DNA from 4 places in the Aeromicrobium halocynthiae genome. Region 1 is predicted to be linked to each of the others. Evidence: predicted binding sites of a transcription regulator. Region 1 holds the regulator's gene; each other region holds the start of a gene.

Region 1 (4,205 bases):
CCAGGAGCGACACCTGCTGGTGCAGGCGGGGACGGGCACCGGCAAGTCCCTCGGCTACCTCGTGCCGAGCATGCTGCACGGCGAGCGGGTCGTGATCGCGACGGCGACGCTCGCCCTGCAGCACCAGCTCATCGAGCGCGACATCCCCGCGCTGCGGTCGGCCGCTGCCTCGGTCGGTGCCGAGGTGCCGCACTGCGCGGTGGTCAAGGGCCGGGCCAACTACGCCTGCCTGCACCGGGTGCGCGAGGGCGTCCCGGACGACCAGGGGGTGCTCGTGGAGGTGCCCGAGGGCGAGCTGGGCGCGGAGGTCGTGACGCTGCGCCGCTGGGCCGAGGACCAGGCCGAGAAGGAGAGTGTCGGCGACCGCGACTCCGCCCCCGCGCACTCCGAGCGGGCGTGGCGCCAGATCAGCGTCAACCACCGCGAGTGTCTGGGCGCCACCCGCTGCTCCTACGCCGAGGAGTGCTTCGCCGAGCGTGCCCGCGACGACGCCGCGCAGGCCGACGTCGTCGTCACCAACCACGCGCTGCTGGCGATCGACGCGATCGACGGCGTCCCGATGTTGCCCGAGTACGACGCCGTGGTCGTCGACGAGGCCCACGAGCTGGCCGCGCGCGTCACGCAGGCTGCCACCGCGGAGCTCGACGCGGGCGCCGTCGAGCGCGCGGCGCGGCGCGCCCGCTCGCAGGTGCGGGGCGAACGTGCCGACCGTGCCGTCGACGACCTCACCGAGGCCGCCGACGCGCTCGGTGACGCGTTGAGCCACACGCAGGTGGGTCGGATCGAGCGAGCGGAGGAGGCGCTGTCCGAGGCCCTCGCGATGGTGCGCGACGCGGCCCGCAACGTGGTCTCCGCGCTGGTCAAGCCCGCCGACGAGAAGGACGGTGAGGACGCCGGCCGTCAGCAGGCCAAGGCGCAGCTGGAGGAGCTGCGCACGATCGCCGAGCGGATGGCTGCGGGCAAGGAGACGGAGGTGCTGTGGGTGGCAGAGACGCGCAGCGGCGCGCCGCTGCTGCGCATCGCGCCGATCGACGTCTCCCTCGCGCTGCGCGACCGACTGTTCGCCGAGAAGACCGTCGTGCTGACCTCGGCCACGCTGACCCTCGGCGGCGGGTTCGACCCGCTGGCGGTCTCGCTCGGCCTGCCTGCCGGGGACGAGGAGTCGTGGCGCGGCATCGACGTCGGCTCGCCCTTCGACTACGGCCGCCAGGGCATCCTCTACGTCGCCAAGCACCTGCCGGCTCCGGGCCGCGACGGGCTGCAGGAGGCGCAGCTGGACGAGATCGCCGCGCTCGTCGAGGCCGCCGGCGGACGCACCCTCGGGCTGTTCTCCTCGCGCCGGGCCGCCGAGGCCGCTGCCGCGGCGACGCGCGAGCGACTCCCGGACCTCGACATCTGGTGCCAGGGCGACGCGCAGCTGCCGGAGCTGGCGCGGCGATTCGCGGTGACGGACTCCACCTGCCTGTTCGGCACGTTGAGCCTGTGGCAGGGCGTCGACCTGCCGGGCTCGACGTGTCAGCTGGTGATCATCGACCGGGTGCCGTTCCCGCGCCCGGACGACCCACTCATGAGCGCCCGCCAGCGTCTGGTCGAGAAGCGCGGGGGCAACGGGTTCATGAGCGTCGCGGCGAGCCATGCCGCGCTGCTGCTGGCCCAGGGAGCCGGGCGGTTGATCCGCCGCGCCGACGACCGCGGGGTCGTGGCGGTCCTGGACCCCCGACTGGTCACCGCCCGGTACGGGTCGTTCCTGGCAGCGTCCCTGCCGCCGATGTGGCGCACCACCGACCGCGACGCCGTGCTCGGCGCGCTGCGACGACTCGACGAGTCCTGACGTCGCGGTCGGTGGGTCAGGGCTGACGCCCTGCGCTGGTCGGCCCCCGGGTCAGAGACGACGAAGGACCGCGGTGACCTTGCCCAAGATGGTGGCGTGGGTGCCGTCGATCGGGGAGTAGTTCTCGTTGTGCGGCATCAGCCAGGTGGCGCCGTCCTTGCGCTGGAACGTCTTGACGGTGGCCTCGCCGTCGAGCATGGCGGCCACGATCTCGCCGTTCTCGGCCATCGGCTGCTGGCGCACGACGACGAAGTCGCCCTCGCAGATCGCCGCGTCGATCATCGAGTCGCCCTGGACCTGCAGCAGGAACAGGGTGCCGTCGCCGACGATGGAGGCAGGAAGGGGAAGGACGTCCTCGACCCGCTCCTCGGCGAGGATCGGCCCGCCGGCGGCGATCGTGCCGACCATCGGGACGTACGTGGCGGCGGGGCGGGCGTCGCCGATGCCGGTGGAGTCGGCCTCGTCCTCCTCGGCCGGACCGAGCGTGCGACGGGCCTTGAGGACCTCGGGCAGGAAGATCTCCAGGGCACGCGGCCGGTTCGGGTCGCGCCGGACGTAGCCCAGACGCTCCAGGACGCGCAGCTGGTGCGCGACCGAGGACGTGCTGGCCAGGCCGACGGCGACACCGATCTCGCGCATGCTGGGCGGGTAGCCGTGCTTCTCGATCATCTCGCGCAGGAAGACGAGGATCTTCTGCTGCCGCTCGGTCAGGCCGGTCATCTCGTCGACCGGACCGTCGGGCAGCTCGCGCGGGGAGTTCTTGGAACCCTTCGGGCGGCCGCGGCGGGGTGCCTGGGCGGTCGTGCCCGCTGGCGTACCAGCCTCGGGGGAGTCGGAGGTCTTCGTGTCGTCGCTCATGTGATCACCGTAACGACCTCCACGGACAGATCCAAACATCTGTTCGATCGGCGTGTCGTGAACACGCCTCGCGAAACTTCTTGCGAAAAATTTCTGCCCGCGATTCCAGGCCTGATGGGGTCGATGTCGCTCCCGCGTTCGATTCGGGGCTGTTTTTGTCCGAGGTCTGTCGTAGTGTCGTACACGTGTTCGATCGAACGTCTGTTCCCCGTCGCACCACCCCGCGGCCCGGATCGAGTGACATCGCGGACCTCGGTCGGACACCTCACTCCACAGCACCCGTTCCCTTCCCCACGGAGGCACCCATGAGCACCATCACCCTCGCTCCCGGCCACTTCACCACTGCGCCCCGCACGTCGACGCGGCCCATCTCCTCGACCTCCGGCTCCGCCGGCGCGGTGCGCCTGACGCGTCGCGGTCGCCTCGTCGTGCTGGCAGCGGCCCTCGCCGTCATCGCCTTCGCCGTCGTGGCCCTCGGCCCGTCGGTCGTCGCCTCCGGTGAGCGGGGCGACGTCCCGGCCACCACGGTCGTGACGGTCCAGCCGGGCCAGACCCTCTGGCAGATCGCCGTCGAGGCCAACCCCACGGGCGACCCGCGCCGCACGGTCGACGACATCATGCGCATGAACGCGCTCTCCAGCGCCGGTGCCCTGCAGATGGGCCGCGAGCTCGCGGTGCCCGTCTACGAGTGAGGCACTCGAGAACGCTGTGAGGGGTGCGGCCCGAGCGGTCCGCACCCCTCACCGTGTCCGTTGTCGTGCGCGGATCGGGCTCTCTGTCGGGTTCACCTTTGCCGCCGCAGGCGTGACGTCCCCGCAGCCGGCGGTCCCGACCCTGCGCGCGTCGAGGCGACGAGCGGACGGGCATGATGACGCCATGCGCTTCCACGTCGTGGCCGACGACACCGATCGCGACGGCGGGTACGTCGTCGCTCGGCTGACCCAGCTCGGCTACCGCCCCGAGTGGCTCGACCGCGACGAGCTGCCGGTCTTCACCGATCTCGGCGAGTCGGCCCTCGTGCTGCTGCTCGGCTCCGAGCGCGGCGCCCACGAGCCTCGCTGGCAGGCGTCGGTCGAGGCCGAGGAGGCGCTCGTCCGTGCGGCGCTGCGCGCCGGCACCCCGGTGATGGGCATCTGCTTCGGCGCGCAGGTCCTCGCCCGCGCCCTCGGCGGCACCTCCTACCGGGGCGACGACCCCGAGGTGGGGTTCAAGCGGGTCGACACCGTCGACCCGGTCCTGTGCCCCGAGGGTCCCTGGGCGCAGTTCCACCGCGACGTCATGGTGCCGCCGCAGCAGGCCCGTGTCCTCGGCAGCAGCTGGTTCGGTCCGCAGTGCTTCACCGACGAGAGCCTCGGCACCCCGGCCATCGCGTGGCAGTTCCACCCTGAGGTGACGCCGCAGACCTATGCGCGGTGGGTCGACGAGGACGCCGACACCGTCCGACTGTCCGGCGCCGACCCGTCGCTGCTGAGGCGTCACGCCCTGCTGAGCGCGGGTCGTGCCGAGGCGTCGGCAC
Region 2 (4,205 bases), on a different contig from region 1:
GAACGGGGTGTTCTGGGGGCCCGACCCGGAGTTCGAGCGCGAGGGGCCGCTCGACACCGCAGCGACCGCCCCGGACGTCACCGACCCCTCCTCGGGCAGGCTGCGCCCGGAGTTCGTCACCGCCCGGGTGCAGCGGCCGACGAGGGTGCCGCGTCGACTGATCCTGCCGGCGGCGTTCCTGGCCGCGTGCACGGTGACGATCGGGCTGGGCGCGGAGGTGCTGCTCGAGCTGAGCATGACCGCCGGCGAGGGACTCAGCGACTCGACCGCCTACGTCGAGGCGGTGCTGACGCCGTGACGATCGTGCGCCGACTGCTCCGGTTCCCCGGGTTCGCCGTGTGGTTCGCCTGGCAGATGCTCAGGGCCAACGCCCAGGTCGCGGCTGACCTGCTGACGCCGGGCAGCGCCTCGACGCCCGCGATCGTCGCCTACCGGACGCGTCGGCTCTCGCCCATGGAGCTGACCGCGCTCACGAGCCTCATCACCTTGACGCCTGGGACGTTGACGATCGACGTGGACGTCGACGAGCGGGACGACGACCAGGTGCTGTACGTGCTCGGGCTCTACGCACCCGCGGACGCGCGGGACTTCCATGCCGAGCTCCGTGAGCTCGAGGACCGTCTGCTGCGGGTCGTGCGTCCTGCTCGCGACCTCGTGGCCGAGGAGGAGGGGTGATGGGCGTGTCGCTGCTGGAGGCCTTCGGGTGGGTCGGTCTCGCCGTGTTGGCACTGACCGTCCTGCCGGCGCTGTACCGGGTGGTCCGAGGTCCGGACGAGGCCGACCGTGCGGTCGGTGCGGACCACGTGTTCTTCGTGCTCGTCGGGTCGTTGATGCTGCTGAGCCTGGTCTGGGACCGGGACCTGCTCATCGACCTGGTCGTCGTCGTGACGGTGATCGGCTTCATCTCGGCCCTCGTCCTGGGCCGCTACCTCGGTGCCACGCGGGCCGAGCGTGAGGACGGTGGCGACCGATGAGTCCGGCGGACGTCCTCGGGGCCGTCGCGAGTGTGGTCGCGGCGTCGATGATCGTGGTCGGGGTCGGGCTGTTCGTCGTCGCGGCCGTCGGACTGGTGAGGTTCCCCGACCCGTACACGCGGCTGACGGCCGTGACGAAGTCGGGCACCCTCGGCTTGGTGCTGGTGCTGCTCGCCGTCATGATCGCCGCGCCCGGTGTGCAGAACGGGGTCAAGCTCGCGATGGCGATCGTCCTGCAGCTGCTGACCGCGCCGGTCGGCGGGTTGTCGCTGAGTCGCGGGATCTTCCGCTCGGGTGCCCGGCTGCCGTCGGACCTGCTCTACGACGAGATGACGGACCGGCGCCAGGACGGCTGACGCTCAGGCGGCGGTGTACTCGATGATCATGCGGGCTAAGCCGTCGCCGAGGATCGTGGGTGGTGCTGGGCGGGGGGCGTGCTCGGACGGGGCCGTGTCGATGGTGCGGCCGGAGCGCAGGGTCCACTGCAGGACCCCGTGGCCCTTCATGGAGTGGTGCCGTCGACACAGTGCCCACATGTTCGATCCGTTCGTCGCCCCGGTGGGCCAAGGTTCTCGATGGTCGAGGTCACATCTCTCCGCCGGAACTCGACATCCGGGTGCTCGGCAGACTCCGTCCCTGAACCTGATCGCCTTGGCGAGGGTCTCGGGGGCGAACCTGCCGGCGTAGTCGTGAGCCAAGGTGTCCCCGTGGATCGGGTCGGTGATGATGCGGTGCCAGAAGGTGTCGTCCGCGTCGAGGTCGTCGAGGATCCACGACGCCGGCACCGACCACTCGCCGTCGGAGGACTCGGCGTGGCCGTCGGCGAGTCCGGTGAGGACATCGGCCTGGATCATCACAGCGACGTCGCCACTGATGGTCGGGAGGTCGGTGGTCTCGCCGTGGGTGAGCCACGAGACGAACATGTCGGCCGCACGCTGCGGCAGCGTCCGATCATCGTCCTCGTCGACGGGGGTGCGGGCGGCGCGGTCGAGTCGCTTCATGACCGCGGTCGCCTGGTGGGACGGGAGGTAGGCCGAGAGCCAGGACATGCCGTCGTCCAGGTGCGTCACCTGCACGTACCGGTCGGCCCGAGCCTTCTCTGCTCGGTCCAGGGCCTCCTCCGGTTCCACCCGGGTGAGGAAGCGCTTGACCCAGGCTCGTAGCTCGCTGGTGGTGTGGGTGGTCGCGTAGCGAAGCGCCGCCTCGTCCAGCCGCGCCCAGGACTCCTCCCGCTCGAGTCGGTCCAGGCCGGTGGAGATCTCCCGCACCCGAGCGGCATCGATCCGCCCGTCCAGGAACGCCACCCACGAGACTGGCGCGCGTTCGATCATCCGGTCGGCGATGGCGAGCCGCGCGTTGACCTGTGCCTGCGACAAGCCCATCTCCTGCCCGATCTCCAGAGCGATCATCGATCGCTCGACCAGGGCGCGCATCGGCGAGGCCGACGCCTCGATCCGCGCCACCTCGGCGTCACGGAACCGGACCATCGCGACGTACGACGCAGCCTCTGCCATCGCGAGCGTCCGGGCCGCGAGAGCGAGCGGCCGGTCGCATGCGGTGGTTCCGATGTCCATGTAACGAACATACGCTCGACCACTGACATCCCTCGACGGCCCGACGGCTCAGCTGCGGTGAGCGTCCTGCCACGACGCGGCGGGACTCCGCGAGGCCGGCCAGGTGCCGGCGTCAGGAGGAGCGGGTCGCTGACTCGCTCGCCCTGGTCACTGGAGCGAGGAGAACGCGACGTAGCCCACGACCATGCGAGGACGCTCGTTCACCCGTGCCCGTGGCCGGTCGTGAGGAGCTCGAGCACCGCCCGCTGTTCCTGGGGCGGCAGGGGGTGCATCAGCAGACCCTCGATCGCGAAGACCCCGAGGCGCGTCATCGCGGGCACCCGCTCCTCGGGGACGCCGACCTCCCGGAGGCCCTCGGCGAGCATGGCGTCGGTGAGCTCGTGGAACCCGTCGTGCCACGCTCCGACCGCCTCCGACGTGGTCGCGAGGGCGTGGACGGTGGTCACGAGGCGGCTCTGCTCCTGCAGGCGCTCGACGATCCAGAGCAGCTGGTCGGTGGGCGACCGGTCGACGAGCTGCTCGAGGTCGCCCAGGATCGTGGCGAGCAGGTGGTCGAGGACCGCGAGGAGCAGTGCCTCCTTGTCCTCGACGTACCAGTAGATCGTCGTCGTGGTGACGCCGGCGGCCCGCGCGACGGCAGCCATCGTCGTCTTCTCGTACCCGACGTCGGCGAACAGGGTCGCCGCCGCGGCGACGATCTCCGCGGACTTGGTCTCCCGGTCCTGCGGACGTCTGTTGCGAGGCACACGTCACCTTATCTTGAATGACGTTCAAGACATCCGGTAGCCTCTTGAACATCATTCAAGAGCGGTGGCACGCCGGGTCAGGAGGAGACATGGGCGAGTCGGTCGACGGCGGCATCGTGGTCTCGGAGGAGTGGTTCGACTCCGGCGGCACGCGGTGCGCCGCGCGGGTCCACCGACCCGGCACCGCACGCCGGACGCCCGTCGTGGTGATGGCCCACGGGTTCGGCTCGGTGCGGGCCCTGCGGCTCTACGCCTACGCGGAGCGGTTCGCCGCGGCCGGCTACGCGGTCGTGGTCTTCGACTACCGGGGCTTCGGCGAGAGCGAGGGTCGACCGCGCCAGGTGCTCGACATCGCGATGCAGCACGCCGACTGGCGGGCGGCCCTGCGCTTCGCCAGGTCGCTCGACGGTGTCGACGCCGACCGGGTCGTCGCCTGGGGCACGTCGTTCGCCGGCGGGCACGTGCTCACGCTCGGCGGCCGGGGCGAGCCCCTGGCTGCCGTGATCGCGCAGGTGCCGCACGTCAGCGGCCCGGCCGCGCTCCGTTCGGCGGGCGTGCGCGCCGCGCTGCGGACCATCGGCCCTGCTGTCCGCGACGTGGTGGCCGCGCAGCTCGGTCGCGAACCGGTGCACGTGCTCTGCGTGGGACGGCCGGGCGAGACCGCGATGATGACCTCCCCCGACGCTCGTCCCGGGATGCTGCGGCTCCTGCACGAGTCGGGCCTGACAGAGGACGCCTATCCCCAGACGGTCGCCGCCCGCATCGCCCTGAGGATCGGCTTCTACTCACCGCAGCGGCACGTCGCCGGCATCGACTGCCCCGTCCTCGTGCAGATCGCCGCACAGGACGCGATCACGCCGCGACGCGTCGCCGAGCGGGCCGCCTCTCGCATCCGGCGCTCCACCGTGCGC
Region 3 (4,205 bases), on a different contig from region 1:
CGTGAGGTCGGCCCCTGTCGCGTCTCCCCGGTTCGGCCCGGAGCCGGGGGTGCGTTAAGGTATCCGCGTCCCGGGCGATTGGCGCAGTGGTAGCGCGCTTCGTTCACACCGAAGAGGTCACTGGTTCGAACCCAGTATCGCCCACCGAGACGAAAAGCCCTCTGTCCAGCGGAAACGCTGGCAGGCGGCCTTCCTCATGTCCGCACCGCGCAACATACGTGCGACAGGGAGGAGCTCGAAAATTTTCGCTCAGACCGTACCCGAGATCACCCGCCCTGATTGGTGCGACTCCCCGCTCGTTCACGCGGGATCGGCCACCTACTCCTACGGGTCCGGCCTTTAGGTGGACCGGGACGCCGACCTCTGTGTGAGTGTGATGCAGTGGGTCGGCGACTACACATGGCTGTTGATGTAGACACGACACCGCACGCGGCCAGTTGGTTGCGCACAAGGCGCGATCGCGACCCTGACCGCGGAACGACTGTCGGTCGATGGCCTCGGCTCTGGGGCTGCATCACGCTCCCTGCATGTGGCTGGTCGATCTGGGCGTCGCAAAGGGGTTGCGGTTCACTCAATAGAAGAGAGCTCGATCCCGAAATCTGGGGTGCGCAAACCGTTGGCGCTACCGAGGCTGCGCTCGTAGATGCATTGGTCGCCAGCATCCTCGAACTCCCCGCTGAAAGTGACTCTTGTTCCTTCTTTGAGAGAGGTGATTTGAGAGAACACTTCCGAGTCGGGCTCGATGTCTACACTTACTACTTCCACATTCTCGCTGATCTCAATCTTTACGACTCCATCGTCTCCGGCCAATTCGGTTGTAATGCTGGTTAACGTGCCTCTCCAGTCCTCGACTGCCAAGCTTGAAGGAAGCAGCTCGCAGAGTGCCTCACCCCTCTCGCGTTTGGCCGCGACAACCTGAGTGTCGTTTTCTGTTTCACGGTCCTGTCCGCTAGCCACAATCGAGACAAACTCGTCCTGCTCCTCCGGTCCCGCAGCATCCGGTCCGCTAGTTGCGAAGAGCGCGAGAAGGACGACTGCGCCGCCGATCACTGCGGCGCGCCCGAGGCCCGGTAGGCGAGTGAACCAGTTGTCAGTCTTCTCGTCGGCACCCTCGTGAAGGTTCTGGGGCGGCTGCTGCAGCGGGGCCGACCGCCCTCGTTCTCCGATAGGCATCCAGGCTTCATCGATGTAGACATGCCCATTTACGACGTCACCGGGCACCCAAGGGGGCCCGCCGTGCTCTGGCCCTCTCTCGGCGGCCCTCTTCCGAAGCTGCACCCATCCCGCGGCGGTAAGGATGTAGCCGTTCTCGATGTCACCGACGCTCCAAGGACGCCCGGTACCGTCTTCTTCCGTCATCGTCGCCCTTTCCTAGACTCTCGTCGAAAGTCTGCCACCGGAGCGCGGGCTAGCTGTGATGCCCAGGCACGTTGGTCGAGGTCGTGCGACGCAGCGAGTCGCGGTCAATCCGGTCGCGCGCTTCGTTCACACCGAAGAGGTCACTGGTTCGAACCCAGTATCGCCCACCGACGACACGACCCCCGACCATCGCGGTCGGGGGTCGTCGTCGTTCACGTCCGCGCGCTCAGGTCGTCTCGGCGGTCCCCAAGGGCGCGGGGATGCGGACCCACTCGCCGTCGTCGAGCCGCTCGATGCGCAGCTGACGGCTGTCGTCGGCGCCGGTCGCGGCCTCGAACGGCCGGGACGAGCGCCAGGCGACGGCCTCGTGGTCGGTCTCGAACGTGTGGGTGTCGACCACGTCGCCACCCTCGGTCACCATGCGGTACTCAGCCATGACCCCACCCTGTCGTCACGGCGACGGCCTCGCATCCCGGGGCGGTGCCAGTCCCGAGTCCTGGCCCGAGAACACTGTCGGTGGTCGAGCGTATGTTCGTTACATGGAGATCGACATCGCTCGCCCCGAGGACGTGCTCGCGCGGGCTGCGCGGGTGCAGGCGTGTTCGGAGGCGGCGTCGTTCGAGGCGATGCTGGCCTACCGCGACGCCGAGCTGGCGCGGATCGATGCCGACCCGTCGCCGATGCGACGGATGGTGGAGCGCTCGATGATCGCGGTGACCATCGGTGAGGCGATGGGCCTGTCCGAGGCGCAGGTGACGTCCCGGTTGGCGGTGGCGGACCGGGTCGTGGAGCGGGCGCCGGCGTGCTGGCTGGCGTTCCGCAGCGGACAGATCGACGCCGCTCGGGTGCGGGAGATCTCCACCGGGCTGGACCGGCTGGAGCGCGAGGAGTCCTGGGCACGTCTGGACGCCTCGGTGCTGCGCTACGCGACCACCCACACCACCGCGGAGCTGCGGGCCTGGATCAAGCGGTTCGTCACGCGCGTGGAGCCCGACCTCGCGCTCGAGCGGGCCGAGAAGGCTCGCGATGAGCGGTACGTCCAGGTCACGCACCTGGACGACGGCATGTCGTGGCTGTCGGCCTACCTGCCCTCGCACCAGGCGGCTGCGGTCATGAAGCGCCTCGACCGCGCAGCACGTACACCTCTCGGCGAGGACGACCGGCGGACGCTGCCGCAGCGCACCGCGGACCTGTTCGTCTCCTGGCTCACCCACGGCGAGACCACCGATGCACCGACCGTCACCGGCGACGTGGCCGTGACGATCGAGGCCGATGTCCTCACCGGCCTGGTCGACGGCCACGCCGAGTCATCAGACGGCGAGTGGTCGGTGCCCGCATCGTGGATCCTCGAGGAGATCGATGCCGACGACACCTTCTGGCACCGGATCATCACCGACCCCATCAGCGGCGACACATTGGCTCATGACTACGCCGGACGCTTCGCTCCTGAGGTGTTGGCGAAGGCCATCCGGTTCCGCGACGGGGTCTGCCGGGCGCCCGGGTGCCGGGTCCCCGCCGAGCGGTGCGATCTGGATCATCGAGAACCTTGGCCCACTGGGGCGACGAATGGATCGAACATGTGGGCCTTGTGCAGACGACACCACTCACTGAAGGGACACGGTGTCCTGCAGTGGATCCTGCCCACCGGTCGAACGGTCGAGAACAGTCCTCGTGAGCACGTCCCCCGACCAGGACCCGGTTCCACCCTCGAGCACGACCTCGCCCGGTTGGCCATGGCGGTTCTGCGCAAGAACAGCTAGGCGGATTCCTGCCCGAACCGCAGCCGGAAGCGGTGCACGGCCATCGTCAGCAGCGACCGCCGCCCCGACAGCCACGAGAGCGGCCCCTCGAAGCGCCACCGGCCCCGCCCGAGGCCGACGCGCACGCGTCCGCTCACCGGGGTGACGACGGCGCGAGCACCCCGCGCCTGCGCTGTGCGGAAGCCGGTCGGTACCCAGCCGGGAACAGACACGGTGCGACCCACCTCGAGCGAACCGATCCCGATGGCCTCCATCGACGTCGTGGGGTCGCCGCGGAACTCTGCGAGGTCCTTCGGGATGGCCCACAGCTCGCGCCCGCCCGCCAGCGACGCCGGACTGTCGACCCAGATCTGGACGATGTTCACCCGCAGGCGTAGACCACGGCGGACGAGGACCGTCGCCATGATCTCGCCGTAGGTGAGGGGGCTCGGCTCGCGGTAGCGGAAGAAGGCGGTCGTCACGACGGCGCGGCCGAGCACGGTCACCGGTCGGAAGCCCGGCGGGGGAGCGGACGGCAGGTCGCGCAACGGCACGAGGAAGACGCCAGCTGACGCGTCGCCGTGCAGGTCCCATGGCTGGTCCGGGTAGCTCACGTCCATGCGAAGTCCTCGGCGACGAGGTCGCGCGTGGCGCGCTCGAACGGCTTGGTCGCGCCGGGCCAGTTCGACGTGATGCGCCCCGACGGGTGGGTGTACCAGTTGTCGCACCTCGCCCACACCGAGTCCTGGAGCTGGGCCTGCAGGTCCTCGTCGAAGCGTCGCTCGGCGTCCGGGCGCACCTGGACTCGGGTCCACCGGCCGGCGCCCATCCGGTCGAGCACCTGCCGCATGTGACGGGCCTGTGCCTCGAGCATGTAGATGATGGACCCCCCTCCGAGGTTCGTGTTGGGTCCGTAGGAGACGAAGAGGTTGGGAAAGCCCGGCACGTACATGCCCAGGTAGGCGTGGGCGCCGTCCTCCCACACGTCGGCCAGCCGGGTCCCGCCCTCCCCGACGACCTCGATGGAGGACAGGAAGTCCTGCGACGCGAAGCCGGTGCCGTGCACGATGACGTCGACCTCGTGCTCGGTGCCGTCGACCGTTCGCA
Region 4 (4,205 bases), on a different contig from region 1:
GTCGCCGGCGACCCAGGCGGCGGGCGCGAGCAGCAGCTCGGCCCCACGGTCCACGAGGGCGCGGGCCAGCTCGGGGAAGCGCAGGTCGTAGCAGGTCATGAGGCCGACGGTCGTCGTCGCGCCGCCGCCGTGGGGGACGTCGACGGTGACGGGCTCGATGCTGCCGGCACGCAGCCGGTCGGACTCGCGGTAGCCGAAGGAGTCGTACAGGTGGATCTTGCGGTAGGTGGCACGCAGGTCGCCGCCCGGGCCCAGCACGACGAGCGTGTTCAGGGGCAGGTCGTCGGTGGTCTCGAACATCCCGGCGACGATCGTGGCGCGCAGCCGTCGTGCCTGCTCCGCGAGCAGCTGGACGAACGGGCCGTCGAGCGGCTCGGCGTGCGAGGCGAGGTCGTGCTCGGGCGACCCGAAGTCGTGCATCGACGCCTCCGGCAGCACGACGAGGTCGTGCGCGCCGGGCTCCAACGCCTCCAGCCGCTCGGTGACGAGCTCCCGGTTGGCCGCGGAGTCGACCGAAGCGGCGAGCTGGACGAGGGCGACACGCATCCGGCCATTGTGTCAGCCGGCGGCTGAGATTCCCCTGGGCCGTGGGGTGAGAACCCTCGCACGGGCTCAGGTGGTCCTCCCGGACACCTACGAGAAGGCCGGCCCCTGATCTGCGGCGACCCGGGGGACGTGCTCGGCAGGGCTGGATGGAACGGTGCGGCCGGTGGGCAGGATCCATCGAAGGACGTCATGTCCCTTCATGGAGTGATGGCGTCGGCATAGTGCCCACATGTTCGATCCGTTGGTCGCCCCGGTGGGCCACGGTTCTCGGTGGTCGAGATCGCATCTCTCCGCTGGCACCCGACACCCTGGGGCTCGGCAGACCCCGTCCCTGAATCTGATCGCCTTCGCCAGTGTCTCGGGGGCGAATCTGCCGACGTAGTCGTGAGCCAGGACGTCGCTCGTCATGGGATCGGTGATGAGGCGGTGCCAGAAGGTGTCGTCTGGGTCGAGGTCGGCCAAGATCCACGACGCCGGCACCGACCACTCGCCGTCGGAGGATTCAGCGTGGCCGTCGACGAGTCCGGTGAGGACGTCGGCCTCGATCGTGACCGCCACGTCGCCGGTGATGGTGGGGTGGTCGGTGGTCTCGCCGTGGGTGAGCCAGGAGACGTACAGGTCGGCGGTGCGCTGCGGGAGAGTCCGGTCGTCGTCTTCGCCCAAAGGAACGCGCGCTGCCCGGTCGAGGCGCTTCATGACGGCAGAGGCTTGGTGGGAGGGGAGGTAGGTCGAGAGCCAGGACATGCCGTCCTCGAGGTGGTGCAGCGAGACGTGCCGCTGCTCGCGGGCCTTCTCGGCCCGGTCGAGGGCCTCTTCGGGCTCGACGCGGGTGACGAACCGCTTGATCCAGGCCCGCAGCTCGGCGGTGGTGTGGGTGGTCGCGTAGGCGAGGGCTTTCTCGTCGAGCAGAGCCCACGACGACTCCCGCTCCAGCCGGTCCAATCCCGTGGAGATCTCGCGAACGCGGGCGGCATCGATGAGCCCCTCGGTGAACGCGGCCCAGCAGGTGGGCGCGTGGGCGACCATCCGGTCGGCGGTCGCAAGGCGGGACCAGACCTGGTTCTCCGAGAGGCCCATCGCCTGCCCGATCGTCATCGGGATCGCCGAGCGCTCCACGAGCTGTCGCATCGAGCCGTCGAGCCGACTGATGCGGGCCTCCTCGGCGTCGCGGAACGCGAGCATCGCGGAGTACTGGGCCGCCTCGGCCCGCGCCACGGCACGAGTCGCGGAGGTCATGGCCTCCTCGGAGGTAGCGGTCTCGATGTCCATGAATCAAACATACGCTCGACCGCCGACAGTCCATTTTCGCGGTGTGGCCAGTAAAAAGGGACATCCGATGGGCGTCGAGCTCTGGCCCTACCGGGGCGGCGTCCTGGATCGAGCGCTCGCTGGTGGCACCCGGGCGGAGCGAGCTCCGCCCGGGTTGTCCGAGTCTTCGCCAGCTGACTCTCTACCCGGGCGGCTTCTTGGCCCGCGCGATCGCGGGCCGAATGTGGCGGAGCGAGCTCCGCCCGGGTCGAGGCAGCTTTCACCAGCTGACTCTCTACCCGGGCGGCTTCCTCGCTTGCGTGATCGCGGGCCGAACGTGGCGGAGCGAGCTCCGCCCGGGTCGAGGCAGCTTTCACCAGCTGACTCTCTACCCGGGCGGCTCTCTCTTGCTTCTCCTGCAGAGGGCGGAGATGGAGGGATTTGAACCCTCGAGAGGTTTGAACCTCAACCCGCTTAGCAGGCGGGCGCACTAGGCCACTATGCGACATCTCCTTGCCACCGCCGCAGCGGCAACCGGTTCAGGATAGCGATCGACCCCGGCCCGCGTCGAAGCGGGCACGTCGCCGCACCACCCACACCGCGAGCGCCGCACCGATCGCCGCACCGACCGTGTTCGCGACGACGTCGCTGACCGTCCCGAACCGCTCCGGACGCAGCACCGTCTGCAACGTCTCGATCACCACCGACGTCCCGAACGCCACCACCACCTGCCCCAGGCGCGCACCGAACAACGTCACCGCGAACCACCCCAGCGGTGCGAACCCGGCGACGTTCGCGCCCACCTCGACGATCGCGTAGCTCGTGGGCGCCGAGATGCCGAGCGCCGCGGCAACCGTGCGGACGGGCCACCAGGCGGCGACGTCGAGACCGGAGTCGACGGTCGTCGGCCAGCCGACGATCAGCAGAAGCACCACCACGTAGCCCGCGGCGAGCAGGCGCTGGGCGGACGGCGGCATCGTTCGAGCCTGGACATTCCGGGCCACTCGGGACGCACGAACGGGCCAGAAGCGGACCGATCCCACGGCAGGATCGCGGCAGATGCGCCACGATGTGGGCCATGCGCGTCGACCATCTGCGGGCCGCCCACATGAGACCGCCGGGCTTCCCGGCCCTGCCTGCGCACGTGTTCGTGTGCCACACCGACGACGGGCTGGTCCTGGTCGACACGGGGTTCGGCACGGCCGACGTGCGCGAGCCGGACCGGCGGCTTGGGCCGATGCGGCGCCTGCTGCGGCCGGTCCTCGACGAGGGGTACACGGTGGTGCGCCAGCTGGAGGCCCGCGGGCTCGACCCGGCCGACGTGCGGCACATCGTGCTGACCCACCTCGACCTCGACCACGCGGGTGGTCTGAGCGACTTCCCCGACGCGGTCGTTCACACCACGGCGGACGAGCACGCGGCGGCGGTGACCGACCCGGACTTCCTGGACAAGCAGCGGTACCGGCCGGTGCAGTGGGAGCACGGGCCGAGGTTCCAGACGCACGCCGGACGGGGCGACGAGTGGCGGTTCGGGCTGACGGCCCACGAGGTGGTGCCGGGCATCGCACTCATCCCAATGCCGGGTCACTCGCGCGGGCACGCGGCAGTGGGGGTCGACGGTGACGGGACGACGATCGTCCACGCCGGCGACGCGGTCTTCGACGCCAGCCACGTCAGCGACACCGCCCCGGACGGGCAGCATCTGCGGCCGCTGCGACCGGTCCGGGTGTTCGAGCAGGTGGTGGGCCGCGACCGCCGCCGCATCGTCGCGAACCATCGCGAGCTGCGCCGCCTGGCGACGTTGCCCGACGTCCTGGTGGTGCCTGCGCACGACGCCCGGGTGACGGGCGCGCTCGTCGGCTGAGCAGGGTCGCGCGGAGTAGGCACCATCGATCCCACATCCGAGCCGCGAGAGCCGACGACACCCATCTTGTTGTGGGCGCCGGCAGCGAACAGCGTCAGGGAATAGATGGTGTTCCTACAGCGTTGCCGACTGCAACCACTTGATGGGCGCTCCCTGACTCGAGTCTCGCGCCCCGAGCCCAGCAGTCGATCGGAAGGACGCCTCGGTGACGTCGTCGCGCGCCCGGCAACGGATGACGTTCGCCGTCCTGACCCTCGCCGTCACGTCGTTCACGCTCCTGCAGTCGCTCATCATCCCGGTCCTGCCCCTCGTGCAGGAGCACTACGGCGTCAACCAGAACACCGTCACCTGGGTGGTCACCGCCTACCTGCTGTCGGCCTCCATCTGCACCCCGCTGCTCGGACGCTTCGGTGACGCGCTCGGCAAGAAGCGCATGCTCGTGCTCGTCCTCATCGCCCTCGCCGCCGGCTCCCTCATGGCCGCCCTCGCGCCCACCATCGGCTGGCTCATCGTCGCCCGCGTCATCCAGGGCATGGGCGGCGGCGTC

What was found. The regulator LexA, encoded in region 1, represses DNA repair genes until DNA is damaged. The targets are predictions, from matches to a motif close to TCGAACANNTGTTCGA.
Region 2: a site for LexA is predicted at 2,552-2,567, ahead of ABD213_RS05325 (HNH endonuclease signature motif containing protein). Genes of this name have one in related genera too.
Region 3: a site for LexA is predicted at 1,880-1,895, ahead of ABD213_RS01845 (HNH endonuclease signature motif containing protein). Genes of this name have one in related genera too.
Region 4: a site for LexA is predicted at 1,819-1,834, ahead of ABD213_RS10695 (HNH endonuclease signature motif containing protein). Genes of this name have one in related genera too.

The regions. Positions count from the first base shown of each region.
Region 1 covers NZ_BAAAPY010000006.1:138,974-143,178, forward strand. Annotated here, with positions in the region: gene ABD213_RS10100 (ATP-dependent DNA helicase) at 1-1,831, shown strand, start outside; gene lexA (transcriptional repressor LexA) at 1,883-2,689, opposite strand; gene ABD213_RS10110 (LysM peptidoglycan-binding domain-containing protein) at 2,995-3,381, shown strand; gene ABD213_RS10115 (type 1 glutamine amidotransferase) at 3,566-4,205, shown strand, end outside.
Region 2 covers NZ_BAAAPY010000002.1:260,938-265,142, forward strand. Annotated here, with positions in the region: gene ABD213_RS05305 (monovalent cation/H+ antiporter subunit D family protein) at 1-298, shown strand, start outside; gene ABD213_RS05310 (Na+/H+ antiporter subunit E) at 295-675, shown strand; gene ABD213_RS05315 (MrpF/PhaF family protein) at 675-974, shown strand; gene mnhG (monovalent cation/H(+) antiporter subunit G) at 971-1,330, shown strand; gene ABD213_RS05325 (HNH endonuclease signature motif containing protein) at 1,334-2,548, opposite strand; gene ABD213_RS05330 (TetR/AcrR family transcriptional regulator) at 2,749-3,294, opposite strand; gene ABD213_RS05335 (alpha/beta hydrolase) at 3,384-4,205, shown strand, end outside.
Region 3 covers NZ_BAAAPY010000001.1:381,553-385,757, reverse strand. Annotated here, with positions in the region: gene ABD213_RS01870 (aminotransferase class IV) at 1-5, shown strand, start outside; tRNA gene ABD213_RS01865 (tRNA-Val) at 73-144, shown strand; gene ABD213_RS01860 (hypothetical protein) at 568-1,359, opposite strand; tRNA gene ABD213_RS01855 (tRNA-Val) at 1,443-1,526, shown strand; gene ABD213_RS01850 (hypothetical protein) at 1,586-1,795, opposite strand; gene ABD213_RS01845 (HNH endonuclease signature motif containing protein) at 1,899-3,119, shown strand; gene ABD213_RS01840 (acetoacetate decarboxylase family protein) at 3,116-3,718, opposite strand; gene ABD213_RS01835 (flavin-containing monooxygenase) at 3,709-4,205, opposite strand, start outside.
Region 4 covers NZ_BAAAPY010000007.1:70,562-74,766, forward strand. Annotated here, with positions in the region: gene ABD213_RS10690 (carbon-nitrogen hydrolase family protein) at 1-546, opposite strand, end outside; gene ABD213_RS10695 (HNH endonuclease signature motif containing protein) at 634-1,815, opposite strand; tRNA gene ABD213_RS10700 (tRNA-Ser) at 2,221-2,307, opposite strand; gene ABD213_RS10705 (VanZ family protein) at 2,334-2,771, opposite strand; gene ABD213_RS10710 (MBL fold metallo-hydrolase) at 2,873-3,658, shown strand; gene ABD213_RS10715 (MFS transporter) at 3,864-4,205, shown strand, end outside.